2 regions of the Heyndrickxia sp. FSL W8-0496 genome follow, and region 2 is predicted to be linked to the other one. Evidence: a T-box and tRNA genes for the amino acid it is inferred to sense, from the RefSeq annotation. Region 2 holds a T-box; the other holds one or more tRNA genes.

Region 1 (9,392 bases), 3.7 Mb from region 2:
AGCTCTCGATGAACCTTCTGAGGTATCACCCCTTCCCCTTTATCTGTTTCATATATAACCTTTTTCATTAAATCATAGGTTTTATTAAAGTTTTTTGCCCAGCATTGCTCCTTTTTAAAACAGTTTTGACATGTCCTTTCAGTGACATTGCTTAAGAAATAATCTAACTCTTGATCCTCATGATCGAATTCCCTCCACTGATCAAATTGTGAGAAGCTCTTGGATAGGGCTTGGAAAACAGATGAAAATTGCTCCACCCTATTCACAGTAATGTCCCTTATTTTTCGGATATATTGCTGCTGCTCCTGAGTATATTCATTTGTACCAGGTATATGTTTTGCAAGCTTTGATGTTAAAGACTTTGGGGTTATAAACAATAAAAAAATGGCTATAGACGATTCATAAATATTAACGATCAATGGTGTCTTTACCTCCCCATACATTCCAATGAGTAATGTTGCAATAAGCAATCCTACAGCTGTGCCGATCTTTTTCCCTTCTTTTAGAAGCCCGCCTAATAAGCCAGAAAAGGCAAGTAAGCTCATTTGATAAAAGCTCGAAACATTCGCTAAGCTAAAGATAAGTCCAGTAACTACTCCTACAGTCGAACCTACTGTTGCACCAGCAACAAAAGCTAAGAGAAGTACTAAATATCTAGATAAAATATGCTCTACAGACAAATCAAAAATTGCCCAACCAATGGTACCTGTTAATACGGAGGCAAATAAGATAATTAAACTAATGACTTCCTCCGTTTTTAATGTCTTTTTTCTTTTTCTTAGTGATATTAATGGAATACATTGCATAAAGATAAGTGTAAGTATGAAAGTTAAACTAGCTTCGACCGCGGCCATCATTCCATCATATAATGTGATGTTCTGATTACCTGCTATATAGAAGTATCCACATTTCGATAAAAAGGAAACGACAAATACATAAAAAGGAATTACCTTTATTTCATCCTTATGTAGTCTTCCTATCGTTTTATATATGAGTAAGAAGACAATCCCTGATATGAGTGTGTAAAATGCATTTCCCATCGTAATACTTAATGAACCTGCTGCTAAGCCAAACAAAACAATTGGGGACTTTTTTCTTCTCATCATGTAAACAGACGCGAAAAAAGGAAGTGAAAAAGGTGTTAAGTGAGATAAAATTAATGCCCGTCCCAATAAGAAACCTATGAGTAGCAAAACAATACCCTTTTGGAAGAAAATGACTCCTAGCTTGAGTTGAAGCCGATTCACTCCTTTTGAAAACTCCACTTTTGTTTCCTTTAGATTTACATTCCGTCCTGGTTCAATAAAGGTATGTTCCATTTTTGCCATAATTCACACAACTCCCTATTTCATTTAGTTGTTGTCTATTATAAAATGGACAAGCTTAAAACTTTGTCAAAATAGAGAGGTGAATTGAAAGAAAAGTTCGACTTTGTTCTGCGAAATGCCTAAAAACTAAACAAGTTTTTAAATAGATATGTAGTTTAGATTCATTAAAGCTTTTTAAAAACCTCACAAAAATATATTGACATAATTTAAATCGCTCTGTATTATAGAAATTGTGCTTTTAAAGTAACTTGTTTTACGGCGGTGTAGCTCAGCTGGCTAGAGCGTACGGTTCATACCCGTAAGGTCGGGGGTTCGATCCCCTCCGCCGCTATAAAAATTATTAGAGTGGCCCGTTGGTCAAGCGGTTAAGACACCGCCCTTTCACGGCGGTAACACGGGTTCGAATCCCGTACGGGTCATCATACAAAAAAGGGAATCAGCATATATTGCTGATTCCTTTTTTTATGCTTCTAATTTCCAATCAAGACTATTTTTATATAAAAAAGGTAGGCCTAATCAATAGTCCTACCTTTTCATTACGTTCACCTGCTATATATAAATAGACAGCAAGTTAGCCACGTCTAGCACCACGGCCACCACGTTTTGATTCTGTATTACGTTTTAATGATGACAAACGATCTTCACTATCCTTTAAAAAACGAGCCATTTTTTGTTCAAAGTTTTCTTTCGCACGAAAATTATTATTTGATTTGTTTTGACGTGGACGCTGGGTTTGTGTTTGCTCCTTGGCTTTACGTATTGAAAGTCCAATTTTGCCATCCTTCTCAACATTGATCACTTTTACTTGAACTTCGTCACCGACTTTTAAATGTTCGTTAATATCTTTAACATAATTATCGGCTACTTCACTAATGTGAACAAGTCCTGTTGAGCCTTCTGACAGTTCGACAAACGCTCCAAAATTTGTGATGCCTGTTACCTTTCCTTGTAACTTGCTGCCTACTTCGATTGACATAAAAAATTATTTCCTCCTTAAAAAGATAAAAAATAAACCTTAATCTATATTATAGCCAACGTTAAAAAAGGGTGTCAATAAGACTCATCTTCTTCCTTATCTTTAGGCTTGGGAATATTAAAGATAATTTCTCCATCTTCTGATAGAAAATATTCACTTCTAGCCAGCTTAGCAATGTATTCGTCATCATTTAATTTCACGATCTCATCCTTTAACAATGCATGTTTCTTATCTAATTGAGCGATGGTCTTTTCAAGTTTTTCTTTTTCCATTTTCTTTTCACTAAGAAGGTCATTTCTAGATATGAGTGTAGAAATCAACATATACGAAATGGTTATCATTAGTAAAAAAAAGATGGCTAGTCTCCTAAATAGTAATTTTTTCCTTTTAGCCAACACTTTTTCTTTTACATGGTGCTGTGTCATATATGCATTTTGCATTGGTGCAATATTTCGTTTCGCTTTCTCACCCATTCTCATACCTCCTTTACAAGCACATCTCATTAGTAGAATTATCTCTTAAATATTTTAAGAATGGTTTTTATTCCTGATATAGTTTTATTCGTTGCTTTTTTCACATTACCTGCAATGAAATTATAAGACTTTTCGATTATTTTTTTAATGGATGTCGGAATTGCTCGCCATAAAAGATAGACTATCCAAATTATTGGTTTAAATAAAATCTTTACCATTAATAATAACACCTTAAGAATGGTTTGTACAAGAGCGTAAAGGGCTTTTCCCATCCAAAAAACAACGGTTATCAGTAGAATAACTAGCCATTTTATAGGACTATAAACAATTGTCATAAATAAATGACTGATGTAATTGGCGATAGCAACAATAAGATCAATGGAAATTTCCAATAATTTAAGATAAGTGGTTTTCATTAATGCCTGATATGCTGCAAAACCACAAAGTAATGCTACAAAAATATAGAAGCGAATTTCTCCAAAATTAACCAAAAATAAAATATAAAAGATTAATAAGCCCTGAAGTAACCAAAATAAAACATCATTGATAAATACAATTAACCGTTTTCTAGACCCTCGTTTCAAGAATCGATTATACGTATCAAGGGTGGCACCAAAAAAGCTTCCCATAGAGATCATGGCAAGCATGGTATAAAATTGGGTCGCCAAACTCATCGAAATATTTTGCTAAAGAAGCCTTTAGCTTTCTCCCCATGGTGATCGTCTAAGTATACTAAATCAAATACCTTCCCCTTAATGGATACGATTCCTTTATCAACATCGAGATTTTTCATTTGTAGATTTTGACCACGAATAGATAAGAAGCCCATAACGGTTTCTAATAAAAACTCCTCATTATCAAAGCTTTCAACTTGTTTAACTCCAGTAATGTCTAAAAGCTTTCGGCCCCTCATAATAACATCATGCTCTTGGGACGGCGCTTTATTATTTGATGAACTATCATAATATTGATTCATTTGCTCCCCCACTTTCTTACACAGTTCATAATAAATCCATTGAACAAGCTTTGTAATATATGTATGACAAGCAGTGTAAAAAAAGAACAATATGAATCATAATTGTGGAACATAAACTCAATGAAAGAAGAGGGGATGTTTCAAGTATTTTTTTATTTTAGCGAACTCAAGTTCCTTTATTTGCATCAAAAGCAGACATTTCCTTATGTTTGGGATATAGGTACGTTATTTTGATATTCCTATTTTTTCCATATCATACCCAGTGTCCACATAATGTTTGCAGCTCTTTTCTCAATGGAATGAAAGGATTTGCCGGTTTTTATCCTATTTTTGTTAGTGAAACCATTACCTTTGTCACAACATTTGAGAAAAGAGCCTGATATAAAGTCTGTTTTCGTAATTGCTTTGGTAAAAGCCCTACTGCCGGCTTTTACACACAATAAATGGGTTAGCGTTCTTTTAATGTTTGTAGCTCTTTTCTCAGTGGAATGAAAGGATTTGCCGGTTTTTATCCTATTTTTGTTAGTGAAACCATTACCTTTGTTACAACATTTGAGAAAAGAGCCTGATAACAGATTATCTGGTAGGGGCTAAAATCCTCTTAATCGATATTATTCGTATTAAGTCTTTCTTCCTTGAGAATAGAATACATATTTGCAGCATCTTCTTTACGAGTGGATTCTGTAAGATTTAGTACTTTAGCTGTCACTAATTTCTGACCAAAACGAACCTGCAGTTCATCTCCTACCTTCACATTTGAACTTGCCTTCGCGGTTTGCCCATTAATCGTTATTCTTCCTTGATCAGCTACCTCTTTTGCCAACGTTCTTCTTTTAATTAAACGAGATACTTTTAGAAATTTATCTAACCTCATCGTTGCCATAGCTCTCACCTCTTATAATCCTTTTATCTTCGCCTTATTCCAAAATTGATCTAACTCTTCTAATGTGAAGTCCTGAAAAGAACCTCCGTTTTTTACCACCTGATCTTCAATATATGAGAAACGCCTCATAAACTTCTGATTAGCCCTTTCAAGTGCCTCCTCAGGATGGATGGATAAATGCCTCGCTGTATTGATCAATGCAAAAAGTAGATCTCCAAATTCCGAAAGCATATCACCCTTATTTCCATTCTTCATTTCAATTTCAAATTCCTTTATTTCCTCTTTAACTTTTTTCCACGTTTCCTCCGCTTGTTTCCAATCGAACCCATGCTTTCCTGCATATTTCTGCAAATTATATGCACGCATGATTGCTGGCAACCCTTTCCCTGCATGATTCACTATAGAATCATGCTGGTCTACTTCGCCATGTTCCTTCGATTTAATTTGATTCCAGTTTTTTATCACATCATCCTCATTAGATACCTGTGCATCTCCAAATACATGTGGGTGTCTTCGAATCATTTTTTCCGAAATATTCTCGATAACATCATCAATAGAAAACATTCCTTCGTCCTCACCAATTTGAGAATGCAGCATTACTTGAAGCAATACATCACCAAGCTCCTCAATCATATGCTCAATATCATCTTCATCAATTGCTTCTAGTAATTCATAAGATTCCTCAATTAAATACTTCTTTAATGATTGATGAGTTTGCTTTTTATCCCAAGGACATCCATTAGGACCTCGTAATTGGGCAATAATATCCCTTAATACTGTAAATTCCTTTAATTGTTCCTTATCCATTGGTGGGACATACAAGCTCGTTAAATTATTTAACTCTACTTGTCGATCCAACTCATATAAGGGGACTTTTTTAATATTTTCTTCATTACTTCCTGCAGCTGTTACAATGACTACCTCATAATCATCGGGGTATTTTTCCATTAAAGTTAATTTCACTTCCGAAGCAACATAGGCATCATACACTTGTCCAATAATGAGATGCTGGGTTGAACGGAGATCATTTTTATGTAAATCGGTACCATCTAATAATTGAAAACCTTCAATAGGATCTGCTTTTACAGAAGTAAAAAGAGCATCTATAAAGCTTTGCCCCCCACCTATTTTAACAGTAATATTATTTGGTGGCCCTTCTTCCAACAATAATTGTACCGTTTTCTCTGCAACTAAAGGATGGCCAGGTACAGCATAAACAATTTCTTCATTTTGTGCTTCCGCTATAAGCAGATTCTTAATTTGCTCATAGACTTGTTCAAATTGATCGTTTTGTTCATATATATCATCAAAGCTAGTATATTTCATTCCTTCTCGTTCTAGCTCCTGTACAACCGGATGCTCCTTAGTCCGTAAAAAGACATGCGCTGCACTTGATAACGTCCTGTATACACCTAAAGGAAGCTGATCAATATCGCCTGCACCTAAGCCTACAATTATTATTTGTCCATTCATCATAATCCTCCATTATTTCTTTTTATGTAAAAGAAATTTACCAAAAGGAATTTCCTTCACTTCATCTTCTCTAAATAATTTAAAATACCCTATCAAATAAAGATAACAAAATCCACCCAGACAAACCCCACCTAATGACTCAAAAAGACTCCATATTCTGTTAGTGAGATGGAAGTAATCAAAAACATAGGTCCATATTTGAAGTATAAAAGCCATAACTCCAGCACTAACTAATAGCCTGATAAAAAAACGCCTAAAATTTAGGTGTATGCCTCCTCTTTTTATTTTATAAATAGACAGCAATAAAATAAAGAACAGCGCGATAATTGTGGAAACACTTGCTCCCATCGTGCCGATTTGAGGAATCAATAGATAGTTTCCAAGTACTTTTATGATCATTCCAATAATAATAAACTTAGCAGATGATAATAGATCCCCTAAACCCTGTAATATTCCATTTATGGTCAAAATCATCGAGCTAAAAAAGATAGAAATTGAAAAAACCTTTAGTACATTTGAACCCGCTTGATTTGAAAAAAGCATAGTGTTTGTAGGTTCCATAATACTAATTAAGCCAATAGTAGCCCCTAATCCAAAAACTACACTCACCTTTAAGGCTAATTGTATTTTTTCTTCTATATTTTTTTTCTGGCCATGTAGAGTGGAAGATAATTCTGGAACCAAGGTTAATGAAAAGGAAGTGGCTACTACTGTCCCTAATTGAATGAATGGCTGGCCACGGTCATAAATTCCTTTTAGTACCTTTGCCTTTTCACTAGATATGCCTGTTGAAGTAAGCAGCGAATACAGATTTAAGGAATCAATTAGCTGCAATAAAACAAGTAGGGCTCCACTAATACAAACCGCTATGCCTTGGAAAATAAATTTTTTTCCGATAAATTTAAATGCCTGCCCAAGTTGCAACGATGCTTCTTCCTTATGACGGAAATAAAAGAATAATAAAATAGCGGCAGCTAATAAACTTCCAACAACAGAACTAATGAAAGCACTCCTTCCTACCTGATAAAGAGATGCTCCATTACGAACTAACACATAAGATAAAAGCAGAATACAGATGACTCGAATGAACTGCTCGACTACTTGAGATACAGCAGTTGGCAACATCTCCCGCTTTCCCTGAAAATAACCCCTAATTGTAGAAATAAGCGGCATAATTAAGAAAGGGACAGCTACTACCTTAATTAAAGGCACTAGGCGACGATCTCCCATCCAGTGAGCAATTATGTGTGAGCCGAAATAAAAAAAAGAAAAAAGAATGATACCGATAAATCCTAAAATGATAAATGCTGCGAAAGCAATACTGTGAGCATCACTTGCATTTACTTTCTTCGCATCAGCCACCATTTTGGATATAATGACGGGGAATCCGTATGTTGCCAGCGCTATAGCTATTCCATAAATCGGATACACCTGCTGGTAAATATAAAACCCCGTATCACCGACTATATTTTGAAAGGGTACACGATATACAGCACTTAATATCTTTATAATGGTTGCTGCAATTGTTAAAATTAACGCACCCCTAAGAAATAACCTCGAGTTATCTGAAGGCAATGTTATTCGACCTCTCCTATAATATCTAAAAAGTAATTAGTTAAAACAAATCTTCTGTATTATAGCATAATCAGTCAAAAATAATGGCACGACATAAAAAGAAGCGGTAGGATCATCCGCTTCTTGCCTAGATTATATTTTCTTGTAAAGTATTTACCTATTGTTCCATCTGTCTTGCTAAAAATGCGGATGCTGTTTCGGCAGCCTTTTGTTCTACTTCTCCAATCGTACGGTCCTTTGAAAAAATAATGACAGCGCCAATTGGATCGCCATTCGCTACTATTGGTGAAATAGTATAGGAAGATAGTTCTTCTTCAAATCCATCAATCAGTGATACTTGTCCTTTTTGTGTGACAATCTGAGTGGTACGATCATCCATGACCTTTTCAACAGGCGAACCAATATTCTTATTCAAATAATCCTTTTTCGATACACCCGCTACAGAAATAACAGCATCTCGATCGCATATTAGTATTTGACTTCCCAGACTGTCATATAATGCTTCTGCATACTCTTTTGCAAAATCACTTAATTCGCTAATTGGAGAATATTTTTTAAGGATTACTTCTCCATCGCGATCCACAAAAATTTCTAATGGATCACCCTCACGGATACGAAGAGTTCTACGGATTTCTTTTGGTATAACGACTCTTCCTAAATCATCAATTCGACGAACTATTCCAGTTGCTTTCATCTTATGTTGCCTCACTTTCATCAGATGATTTTTTGGCAATGAATGATTGCCTTGGTTTTTATTGAATCTTTTCCCTCTGTTGACATTAGTATCTTTCAACAAAAAAGTTCTATACATGTGAGTTCATTTTTGAAAGCCATTTTTATAGCGACTGGTTGAAATAACCATTTCAATAGTTTAATTTCCCTTCTTTCCATCTAAATAAACATGTTTAATCCCTAGATATTAAGAAAGGGACATGTTTTAATAATATTCCTCAGCTTGTGGAGAAGAAAGCTTCTCTACAAACCTATATTGGTATCACGTTTTCCAATATTACCCAATAAAAAAAAGACTGTCGAGAAAGTAGCTCGACAGCCTCAAGAAGTATGTCTAAATAACATGTTCCTTTGTTTTAAGTGACAAATTCACTTCCTTAATAATTTCATAAGCGACTGAAAGCCACTTCTCTTGATCCAAACCTTTTATATTCAAAGTAATTTTTAACTTATTTCCATCCATACCAAATCCGACAGCACGACCATATTTGTTCAATTGACTGACCACCTTTGGACCATCAACCTGTTGTGTTCCCTGTTCGGACATTAGTATCGTTACTTGCTGTTTTATCTGTTTTATTGATTCTAGCATCGCCTCTTGCGCATACACCTTCATTTCAGCTACTGTGAATAAAAGTCCAACTTGTGACGGGTATTCACCGAAACGATCTATCATTTCCTCTTTTAATTCCTCTACTTCTTCAAGCTGTGTAATACCTCTAAATCTTTTGTACATTTCAATTTTTTGATGCCCATCAGATATATACGTATCAGGAATATATGCATCAATTTCTAACTCAACCTCAAAAGCTGGTACAGTTGGTTGCCCTTGTCCCTTTCTTTCCTCAATTGCTTCTTTAAGCATTTGCGAATACAGATCGAATCCAACAGAATCAATAAATCCATGTTGCTGAGCACCTAATATATTTCCCGCTCCACGAATGGATAAATCCCGCATCGCAATTTTAAATCCAGA
Region 2 (9,392 bases):
TCAGCTAATTTGGAACTAAGTAATTATCGTCCAAATAACCATCCTCCATTTAGACAAAAAACTGCACCTCGATGGTTGTGTCAAACCATTGAGGTGCAGTTTTTGCAGGCAATGTTTAGGAGGCAAAATTCAGATACCTTAATCCACTGATTGAATCACCGCATGCCGTGGTACCATGCTGGACAATACAAACGTGGCAATGATGGCGATGACTACTCCAAGTAATCCGAACCAGGTAATGGATGCCAAAGAAACACGGTTAACAATCAGCCCGCCGATTCCTGCGCCGACAGCCATGGCAAGCTGCATCATGGAACTGTTCAAGCTCAGCATGACTCCCGAGGATTCAGGAACAAGCGAAACCAGGTTAAATTGCTGCGCCGGAGCGGATGACCAAGCGGCAAAAGACCAAAGGATCAAAATGGCGAATACAGCAATGACCGACTGTCCTACGAAGGATAGCAAAATAAACGAAATGACGTGAAGCACCATCCCTGAAACGAGCGTGTATTTGATGCCCCGTTTATCCGCGCTGTAACCGCCGACTTTCGAGCCAATCAAACTGGCAATGCCGAACACGAATAGAGCTGCACTAATTAATGATTCATTTAAATGAGTCACATCTAGCAAAAAAGGAGAAATGTAAGTATAGGCGAGGGAATATCCTCCCAACCAGAAAAAAGTAATCGCTAAAGCAACCAAAACCTGAGGTTTTTTTAACAAAGCAAATTGTTTGATCAAAGGGACAGGCTTGTCGCCCTGCATACGTGGAATAACCGCAGCAATGACAAGCATGGTCATAACCCCGACAATTGCGATGGCCAGAAATACCGCTTTCCAGCCAAAAGCCGAGGCTACCATTCTACCGAGCGGAACGCCGATGATGAGTGATGCGGTAATGCCCATGGTGACGTTGGCGATGGCGCTGGCCTGCTTACCTGGCGGAGCGATTTTGGCGGCGATGCTGAGCGCGTTAACTGTGACCACTCCGGCACCTAACGCAGTAATAATTCTCGCGGCTATGAAGAAACCAAAGCCTGATAATATAAATGTCAGCAGATTTGCTGCAATAAAGAGGCCAAGCGAATAAAGGAGGAGCTTACGCCGGTCCATTTTGGCCGTCAGCGCCATCAAAATAGGCGTACCAACCGCATAGGCCAGGGAATAAACCGTAATAAGCTGGCCTGCTGCCGCAACGCTTGTTCCCAACGTCTCTGCGATCCGGTCCAATATCCCGGAAACGATGTAATTGGATGTACCGACTAAAAAGCTGATCAATGCTAGAACGTAAACTTTCCATGTGTTCTTCATAATTCACTCTCCCGATGTGTTTTAAATAGCTATATTTTTAAGAATATCGAAATTTATCTGGCGCATTGTTAGAAGTCCAGTGCTGTCCAGTTCTATAACAAACGAAAAGCTCGCACTGGCTGGTTAATTTGACTTCCAAGAACAGTACGTGCATGCAGATATACGATTGCACTGCCGTATACCAAATGGTACGTACGGTGGTGTAAGCGATCGGCTGCACAACTAAAGGGCAGCCTCCTACTTCGTATAATTCCCAATACTTCTCTGCGATTAACTTGGATCATAGTAGGTATCTGGTTTTCCAAAACCGGTAACTATTACTGAACCTACAAATATCCCTTTAGATAAATAAGGTAGACAAACTTTATAAAATGAAAGATTCCTTGTTATATATAATTATTTGTTTTTATAAATTTTACGTAACAGCTAGAGCTAATAAAATTCATTCCCCTTAAAATAGTATCCGGATACAATTAGATATCATTCTATTATTCTTGCTGTATATCTGTAGTTTATGTTATATATACATATAACTCAAATACATGTATCGTTATGAGGTGATAACAAAATGGTTATGACAACTAACAATTTAAAAATCTTTATTAAAGTTGCAGACAAAATGAGCATTACAGAGGCAGCAAATGATTTATATATATCACAACCTGCTGTTAGTAAAGCTATTAAAAACATCGAAAATGATCTTAATGTAAAGATATTTCATCGAGATAAAAAAACAGGACTTATACTAACAGATGTAGGAAAAGAAGTATTAGTTCTTGCGAGACAAATGATGAATATTGAAAATAAAATTTTTCAAATTTCAAATAGAGAAAATAACTTGTTTGGTGGAGGAGTAAAAATTGGTTCTTTTCCAGCTGCATCAACTATTTTCCTTTCAAAAGCAATTGCTTTATTTAAAAAGAAATATCCTTTAGTCAGTATCGACCTAATGGAAGGTTCACCAAATCAGATAAACAAATGGGTTGAAGAACGAGTGGTTGACTTTGGAATTGTCTTGTCTCCTGTTGAAGGATATGAATATAAATTTCTTATTCAAGATAAGATGGTTGGGATATTACAGGATCAACATGAAGTGAAAAATAATATAGATTTAATTGCTCACCAGAATAACTTAATATTATGTAAAGCAGGTTACGAAAAAGTCGTATCACAGATTTTTAAAGATAATAAAATTAACTTTGATAATAGCTTTATTGTACAAAACGCTGACACATTAATTAATATGGTGAAAAATGGTGTTGGAATTGGTGTTATGTCTGAGTTTATCTTAAGTTCAATTTCCCACGATTTTGTAAAGTGTAGTATTCACCCTCCAATAGAGATGGAAATAGGCTTGATTGCTCATTCTTTTAAAGAATTAACTCCTGCAGCAGCGGCGTTTGTAAACGTTATAGAAAATAATAATATTAACTAACTCAACTTTCTCACCTAGAATATCAGCTAAAAACCTTGAGGGTGTATGAATTATTCAACATATTTATCGTATTGACAAGAAAGATGCGAAAAGTGCAGTCGGTTTATACATTAATATTTCCTCATTATAATGGACCCATAATATTATTAGTACCCGCTATATATTGTTTTACATTAATAGTACATATTTATTCCTGATCATCAGGAATAAATTGGAATTTTAAATATTGAAGTAGATTACCTTAAAGCAAAATTTAGAGAAGAATATATAGAAGATATTAAATAAACAACTAATTTAAGCTGATTTTCCTTTTTAGGAGAATCAGCATTTTGGTATTTTGTGAAATAATTTACTTAAGCTAACTTGCCACTTTAGTCGAATAAGAAAAAGCCACCGAAAATGGCAGCTGGTTCTTAAACTATTGCACCCATTACCCTTAAGTATACTTCTTCACAATTTTGTTATTTCTAATTATGAAAAAGACATTGAATATTGTTTAATAAGATTTTTTATAAGAGGATTTAGTCCTTCTGGTAACTCATTTGCTTTAAAGAACTTTGCTTCAGTAGTTTCTTGACCGTCTGCTTTAAGAACTCCACCTTTGATTTCCTTTGAGATATATGCGATTGTAACAGGATAGAATTCATCACCGTTTGGTAATTTAACAAAATGCTGTTTTCCTGAAAATACGCCTAGCAAATCCAGTTGACCAATTTCAATTCCTGTTTCCTCTAAGACTTCTCTTCTCCCTGCTTCTTCAGTAGATTCTCCTAATTCAATAAATCCACCAGGAACTCCCCAAAGTCCGTCAATTCGTTTTTGTAATAAAAATTCTCCTTTTTCGTTTATTACAGCTACCGCAACTCCAACTAATATTAAAGGTTGATTGCCAACAACCTTGCGTAAATCTTCAATATATCCCATAGTCTCCTCCTGAAAAACACTTTATTTTTTCTAAGAAACATATTTCGACAACCGCAAATATATCCCTCCTTCTTTCACTAAACTGCCCCGTAAGTCGAATAAGAAAAAGACTATATTTTAACAGCCAGATTTTTAGGAAAGCCCCCCATTAATGTAAGTACATTTCTTCACAAACTTTAATTCAACAATAAATAAAGATGGCAAAAACAATATTGTTATTCTATATATAAAATAAAATATTAGTAAGGTTCATTTTTCATACAGTTCTTCCTCTCTTCACTTGCATCTCTTAGCCTCTACTTTCCACAGTCACCAACCAACGGAAAGTTCTAAAGATGTCGTCCTTTAAGTCCAAATTAGATGTTGACAGCTTAAAAAAAATGTATTAATGTATCACTAAATATATCCACATATTGTAAAATGCAGTGAAGAGGAAGAGTAATTAATCACTCGAATCATAGAGAGCCCATGCTGGTGAGATTGGGCATTCGAGCTTAATGAAAGAAGCCTTGGAGCAGTTGACTGAAAAATCGGAGTAAGTCAACCGGGAAATCCCGTTAAGGAAATGTGCAGTAAAGTAATTATGAGCTGCATAATGAGCGGGTTTTAACCAATTTAGGTGGTAACGCGGAAGTATGCCTTTCGTCCTTAGCAGGATGAAGGGCTTTTTATTTTGTCTCTTTTCTCAAACATTGTTGCAATTTAAGTAAAGTTTTAACTAATAACTATCGACTGAACACGACTACACCTTTCATTTTACTGAGAAAAGTGCTGTAAACTCGATAAGAATCGCTGAATCCTTTATTGGATGTAAAAGCCTGCAGTTGGGCTTTTACAAAAGCAACAAACTATACGAATACAACCTTTATTTTTAATCTATAGGGGGATATGACATGTCAAATGAATGCATGGCAGAACTATTATTTCCAGATGTTAAACAGTTACCGGCTGATATATATTCACTATATCCGCCAAGAAATTTGTCTTCATATGCTATGGTGACACGTTTTGCACCGAGTCCAACGGGTTCGTTGAATATTGGTGGGCTATACGCAACTTTAGTATCGGAAAGATTAGCCCATCAAAGTAATGGAGTCTTTTTCTTGCGTATTGAAGACACAGATAAAAAACGTGAAATTAAAGGTAGCATCGAAAACATCATTAATTCATTGTTATACTTCGGGATTCGTTTCGATGAAGGACCTACCTTTTCAGGTGACGATATGGGGGATTACGGGCCCTATAAACAAAGCTCACGGATACAAATCTATAAGGTATTTATTAAGCATTTAGTCAGAAATGGTTTAGCATATCCTTGCTTCTGTGATACGGATGATTTACAAAAAATAAGAATAAGTCAACAAGACTTAAAAGTCACAACAGGTTATTATGGTCAATGGGCGAAACATCGGGATATATCATTTCAACAAGCACAGGAAGAGATTTTAAATGGTCAACCATTTGTTATTAGACTTAAATCTTCGGGTTCATCAGATAGAAGAATAACGTACCATGATTTAGTAAAAGGCGAGATTGAGTTACCTGAAAATGACCAAGATATCGTAATTATGAAAACGGATGGTTTACCAACATATCACTTTGCGCATGCCATAGATGATCATCTGATGGGCACAACCCATGTTATTAGGGGCGATGAATGGCTTTCTTCAGTGCCGATCCATATTCAGTTGTTTGAAACCTTGGGTTTTAGATTACCCCAATACGGTCATATTGCTCCAATCATGAAGCAAGTTGGAGCTTCTAAGCGGAAATTTAGTAAACGAAAGGATCTTGATGGTACCGCTGAGTATTACAGAGAACAAGGGTATCCAGGAATGGCAATAAGTGAATACTTCATGAATCTCATCAATTCTGACTTTGAAGAATGGAAGATGACAAACCCTAATAAAACATTTAGAGACTTTTTTATCTATCCTGATAAAATGAATGCCAGCGGTGCTTTATTAGATATGAATAAACTGAGTGATGTCAGCAGGGATGTTATCTCTAGGCTCACTGGTAAACAAGTATTTGATTATTTAAATGATTGGTCAGAAGAATTTGATTCTGAGTTTCATACTTTAATAGACAAATATCAGGAATACACAGTAGACATTCTAAATATAGGTCGAACAATTGAGAAACCAAGAAAGGACTATTCAAAGTGGTCAGATGTAAAGCCAATGATTGCTTTCTTTTATGATGAATTGTTTGAAAAGGATGTCTTGAGTGGCTATAAGTTACCAACAAATGTAAGTTTTGATATTGCGAAAGAAATAGTACTAGGTTTCAGCAAAACTTATAGTTTTACTAATGAAAAGGATACTTGGTTCCATAATATTAAAGTACTTGCAGATGAGCTCGGATTTGCAAAGGATATGAAAGAATATAAGGCCAATCCTAACAATTACAAAGGACATGTTGGTGATGTAGCGATGGTAATTAGGGTCGCTCTAACTAACAGAACTAATACACCTGATTTGTTTGATATTATGAAAGTAATGGGCGAAAAGAGGGTTCTTTCAAGATTGCATACATTTCTCGGACATTCTATTTAATCAACTTAAAATCATATAAAAAAATGACCGGACTTCTCTTTTCCGGTCATTTAGCTATATTTACATAGCAGCATCTTTCATATTAACCACTATCTTCACCTTACAGTTTATACTATTTGTGTTACGGTCACTGGTTTAGGTACATAAATGAATGATTACCTATATGCCTCGTGTGCTGAACAAAAGTTAAATACCACTTTTCAACAAACCTGGCCCCTTTAGCACAATTAGAAAAGGGGATTGCCGCAGCCATCTCTTCTTTTACAAAAACCCCTTAGGTTTAAATACAATATTTCATAATCTCTATAAAACAAACAATATTAATACGCCAGTATTAGTTAGGAACTAAAAAGTAGCTGCAAATAGTTCCTCTGAAATTACTTTTATTCCATTTCTTTTTAGTAGAGCTGAAGTGACTCCCATCCCCATAATTTTTTTTCCTGTAAATTCACCGTTATATATGGTTAAACTTCCGCATGATGGGCTATTTTCCTTTAGAACCACCAAAGTCGCATTTAATTTTATTGCTTGTTTTAGCGTAGAATATGCTCCTTTTATGTAAAGTTGGGTAACATCTTTACCTGATTTTTCAACTACTTTAGCTTTTCCATCCAGTACATCTTCTCCGTTTCCACCAATGATCTCAGCTGGTTCTCTAGGCGTTGAAAACCCACCAAGTAATTCTGGACATATTGTAATAGCTTTATTTTCTTCAACCAATTTTCTTATTTTATCATTTAAACAATTTGTCCCATTATATCTCACATCTAACCCTGCTAAGCAGGAACTCACCAATATCATATACTAACCCCTTTCTACAAAGGCCTTCTAATTGAATTCTACCAAATATTTTCTTGTTCAACTATCCTGCTCTTTTAGTCAAATAAGAAAATAGAGCTGAAAAAGCCCTTCTCAAATTGATATGATCCCCTAATAGTAGACAGAAAAAAGAAAGCACATTAATGTCTACTATGGAGGGGATTTTTTTATGGAGAAAAAGCGAAAAACTTATGATATAGATTTCAAGAAAAAAGTGGTGGACCTCCATCTAGAAGAAGGAATGGGTTATAACCTTATTGCTAAAGAGTTAGGGATAGATAAAAATCAAGTAAGAAGATGGGTGAACCACTTTAATAATGAAGGAATGATGGGACTTGAAGAGAAACGGGGGAAGTCTAAAGGAATCGGTATGGGCAGACCTAGAACTCTTTCAGAAGATCCAGAAACTAAAATAAAATTACTTCAAGCAGAGAACGAAATGCTAAAAAAGCTCTTAGAAATGTGAAAGGAGGAATGGATGAAGTACCTAAGAAAAAGAAGTATCAGGTGATTCAAGATATGGCTGGAGGAGATTTCTCTCTCCAATTATTATGTAAGATTGCAGGAGTTTCAAGGAGTGGCTATTATAAGTGGGTTAAAAGGCAGTCATGCCCTTCTCCAAAACAATTAGAAAAATGAAGAGATCAAAGAAAAGATCTTAGAGTGTCATAAAAAATTAAAGGGTATTTACGGATATCGAAGAATACTAGTGTGGTTACGTTTAACTTATAATCTGTGCATCAATCATAAACGTGTGAAACGTTTAATGAATGAACTTGACATTCGCGCAAGAATTAGACAGAAACGACCATACTACGGAAAAAAGAAAGCTTATATTGTTTCAAACAACCATTTAAATAGAGCTTTTCAAGCTTCAAAACCTAATGAGAAATGGATTACAGACATTACATATCTTATTTTTAATGGGCAAAAACTCTATCTTTCCGTCATTATAGATTTATATAACAATGAGGTAGTCGCTTTCCAAATTAGTAGTAGAAATGATTTAAAATTAGTAGTAGATACACTTAAGAAAGCAATAATGAAACATGATGTAACAGGAATCCTCCTTCATAGTGATCAAGGATTTCAATATACATCGCGTTTATATCATCAACTTCTTAAAAAGAATCAGATGAAACAGTCTATGTCTCGGAAAGGGAACTGTTGGGATAATGCATGTATGGAGAGCTTCTTCAGCCACTTTAAATCGGAATGTTTTAATCTCTATTCTTTCCGAACAGCTGCAAACGTTAAGTTTGCCGTACAAAAATACATACGATTTTATAATCATCAGAGGTTTCAAAAGAAATTAAATAACCTGAGTCCTTATGAATATAGAACTCAGGTTATTTAGTGGTGCTTACTTAGTACTGTCTACTTGACAGGGGTCACTCCAAATGAGAGGGGCTTATTTTTCTTCTTCTTCCACATATTCAATTATTGTTGAATATGTTTCTTTAACTTACTTCAATCACCAGTAAATTTACATATTTTAACGTGTTAAAATTGATATGAGGTGTTTCATATGTTTTTATCACCAATGTTATTGAATAAGATAGATCAACCTTTTGAAAACGATTCGTGGATAACCGAGTTAAAGTTAGATGGTTTTAGTAATTTCAGAGTTTGATAATAAAATTAAAATTGATACTAGACAATTAATCAAATACCATAACCCAATATTTTTCTCCTGGTTTACCTTCTTCAACAACTTTCTTCCAACCATTATTCTCATAAAACCTCATCGCTTTTTGATTTTCAGATACACATTTCAATCTTATTGGTTTATTCATTTTTTCTATGGAGGCATTAACCAATTGACTACCAACACCCTTACCTGAGAAATCAGGGTGTACAAATAAATTATGTATGAAATTATCTGGCAAGTACAAAGAAGCAAACCCAAGGATATGGGTATCTTCCTCTGCTAAAATTATATACTCTCCTTCAGTATGCATATCAAAGTCTTCTAAAATCATTTTTTCTATATCTGCCCAATGAAAACTTTTACGACGAGATTCTAGGTATATAAGTCTTAAATCAGGGTAGTCTAATTCACTTGCTACTCTAATATTCATATTTTCACTCTCACTTTCTTTTATATAAATAATATTAACATTTTTTTAAATCTATATATCTTACATTTAAATCTAGGCTTTTCTTCTTACACTAAACTGCCCCTTTAGTACAATAAGAAAAGGGGATCGCCGCACCATCCATTCTTTTACTAAAGCCCCTGTTTGTTTAAGTGTACTTGTCCACAATCTTTTTGCAACAGAAAAAAAGTTATTTCCCTGCTCAGTTCCCTTCAATGAAAAAAGTTAATCTAGTGCCAATAATTT

The links. A T-box is a leader RNA that pairs with one kind of tRNA and senses whether it is charged. The one in region 2 lies ahead of gltX (glutamate--tRNA ligase), so its partner is inferred to be a tRNA-Glu.
Region 1: it encodes a tRNA-Glu, which carries the amino acid that the T-box ahead of gltX (glutamate--tRNA ligase) is inferred to sense. The anticodon was not compared.

The regions. Positions count from the first base shown of each region.
Region 1 is NZ_JBBOXX010000001.1:63,875-73,266, reverse strand. It holds gene spoIIE (stage II sporulation protein E) at 1-1,328, opposite strand, end outside; tRNA gene NST63_RS00365 (tRNA-Met) at 1,586-1,659, shown strand; tRNA gene NST63_RS00360 (tRNA-Glu) at 1,676-1,747, shown strand; gene NST63_RS00355 (S1 domain-containing RNA-binding protein) at 1,900-2,304, opposite strand; gene NST63_RS00350 (FtsB family cell division protein) at 2,379-2,777, opposite strand; gene yabQ (spore cortex biosynthesis protein YabQ) at 2,816-3,451, opposite strand; gene yabP (sporulation protein YabP) at 3,448-3,753, opposite strand; gene NST63_RS00335 (RNA-binding S4 domain-containing protein) at 4,355-4,627, opposite strand; gene mazG (nucleoside triphosphate pyrophosphohydrolase) at 4,649-6,109, opposite strand; gene NST63_RS00325 (putative polysaccharide biosynthesis protein) at 6,122-7,684, opposite strand; gene spoVT (stage V sporulation protein T) at 7,842-8,378, opposite strand; gene mfd (transcription-repair coupling factor) at 8,751-9,392, opposite strand, start outside.
Region 2 is NZ_JBBOXX010000001.1:3,774,018-3,783,409, forward strand. It holds gene NST63_RS19145 (MFS transporter) at 139-1,311, opposite strand; gene NST63_RS19150 (LysR family transcriptional regulator) at 1,880-2,746, shown strand; gene NST63_RS19155 (NUDIX hydrolase) at 3,218-3,670, opposite strand; T-box leader at 4,087-4,323, shown strand; gene gltX (glutamate--tRNA ligase) at 4,564-6,228, shown strand; gene NST63_RS19165 (DUF523 domain-containing protein) at 6,574-7,029, opposite strand; gene NST63_RS19170 (transposase) at 7,217-7,513, shown strand; gene NST63_RS19175 (hypothetical protein) at 7,522-7,686, shown strand; gene NST63_RS19180 (IS3 family transposase) at 7,733-8,404, shown strand; gene NST63_RS19185 (GNAT family N-acetyltransferase) at 8,709-9,128, opposite strand.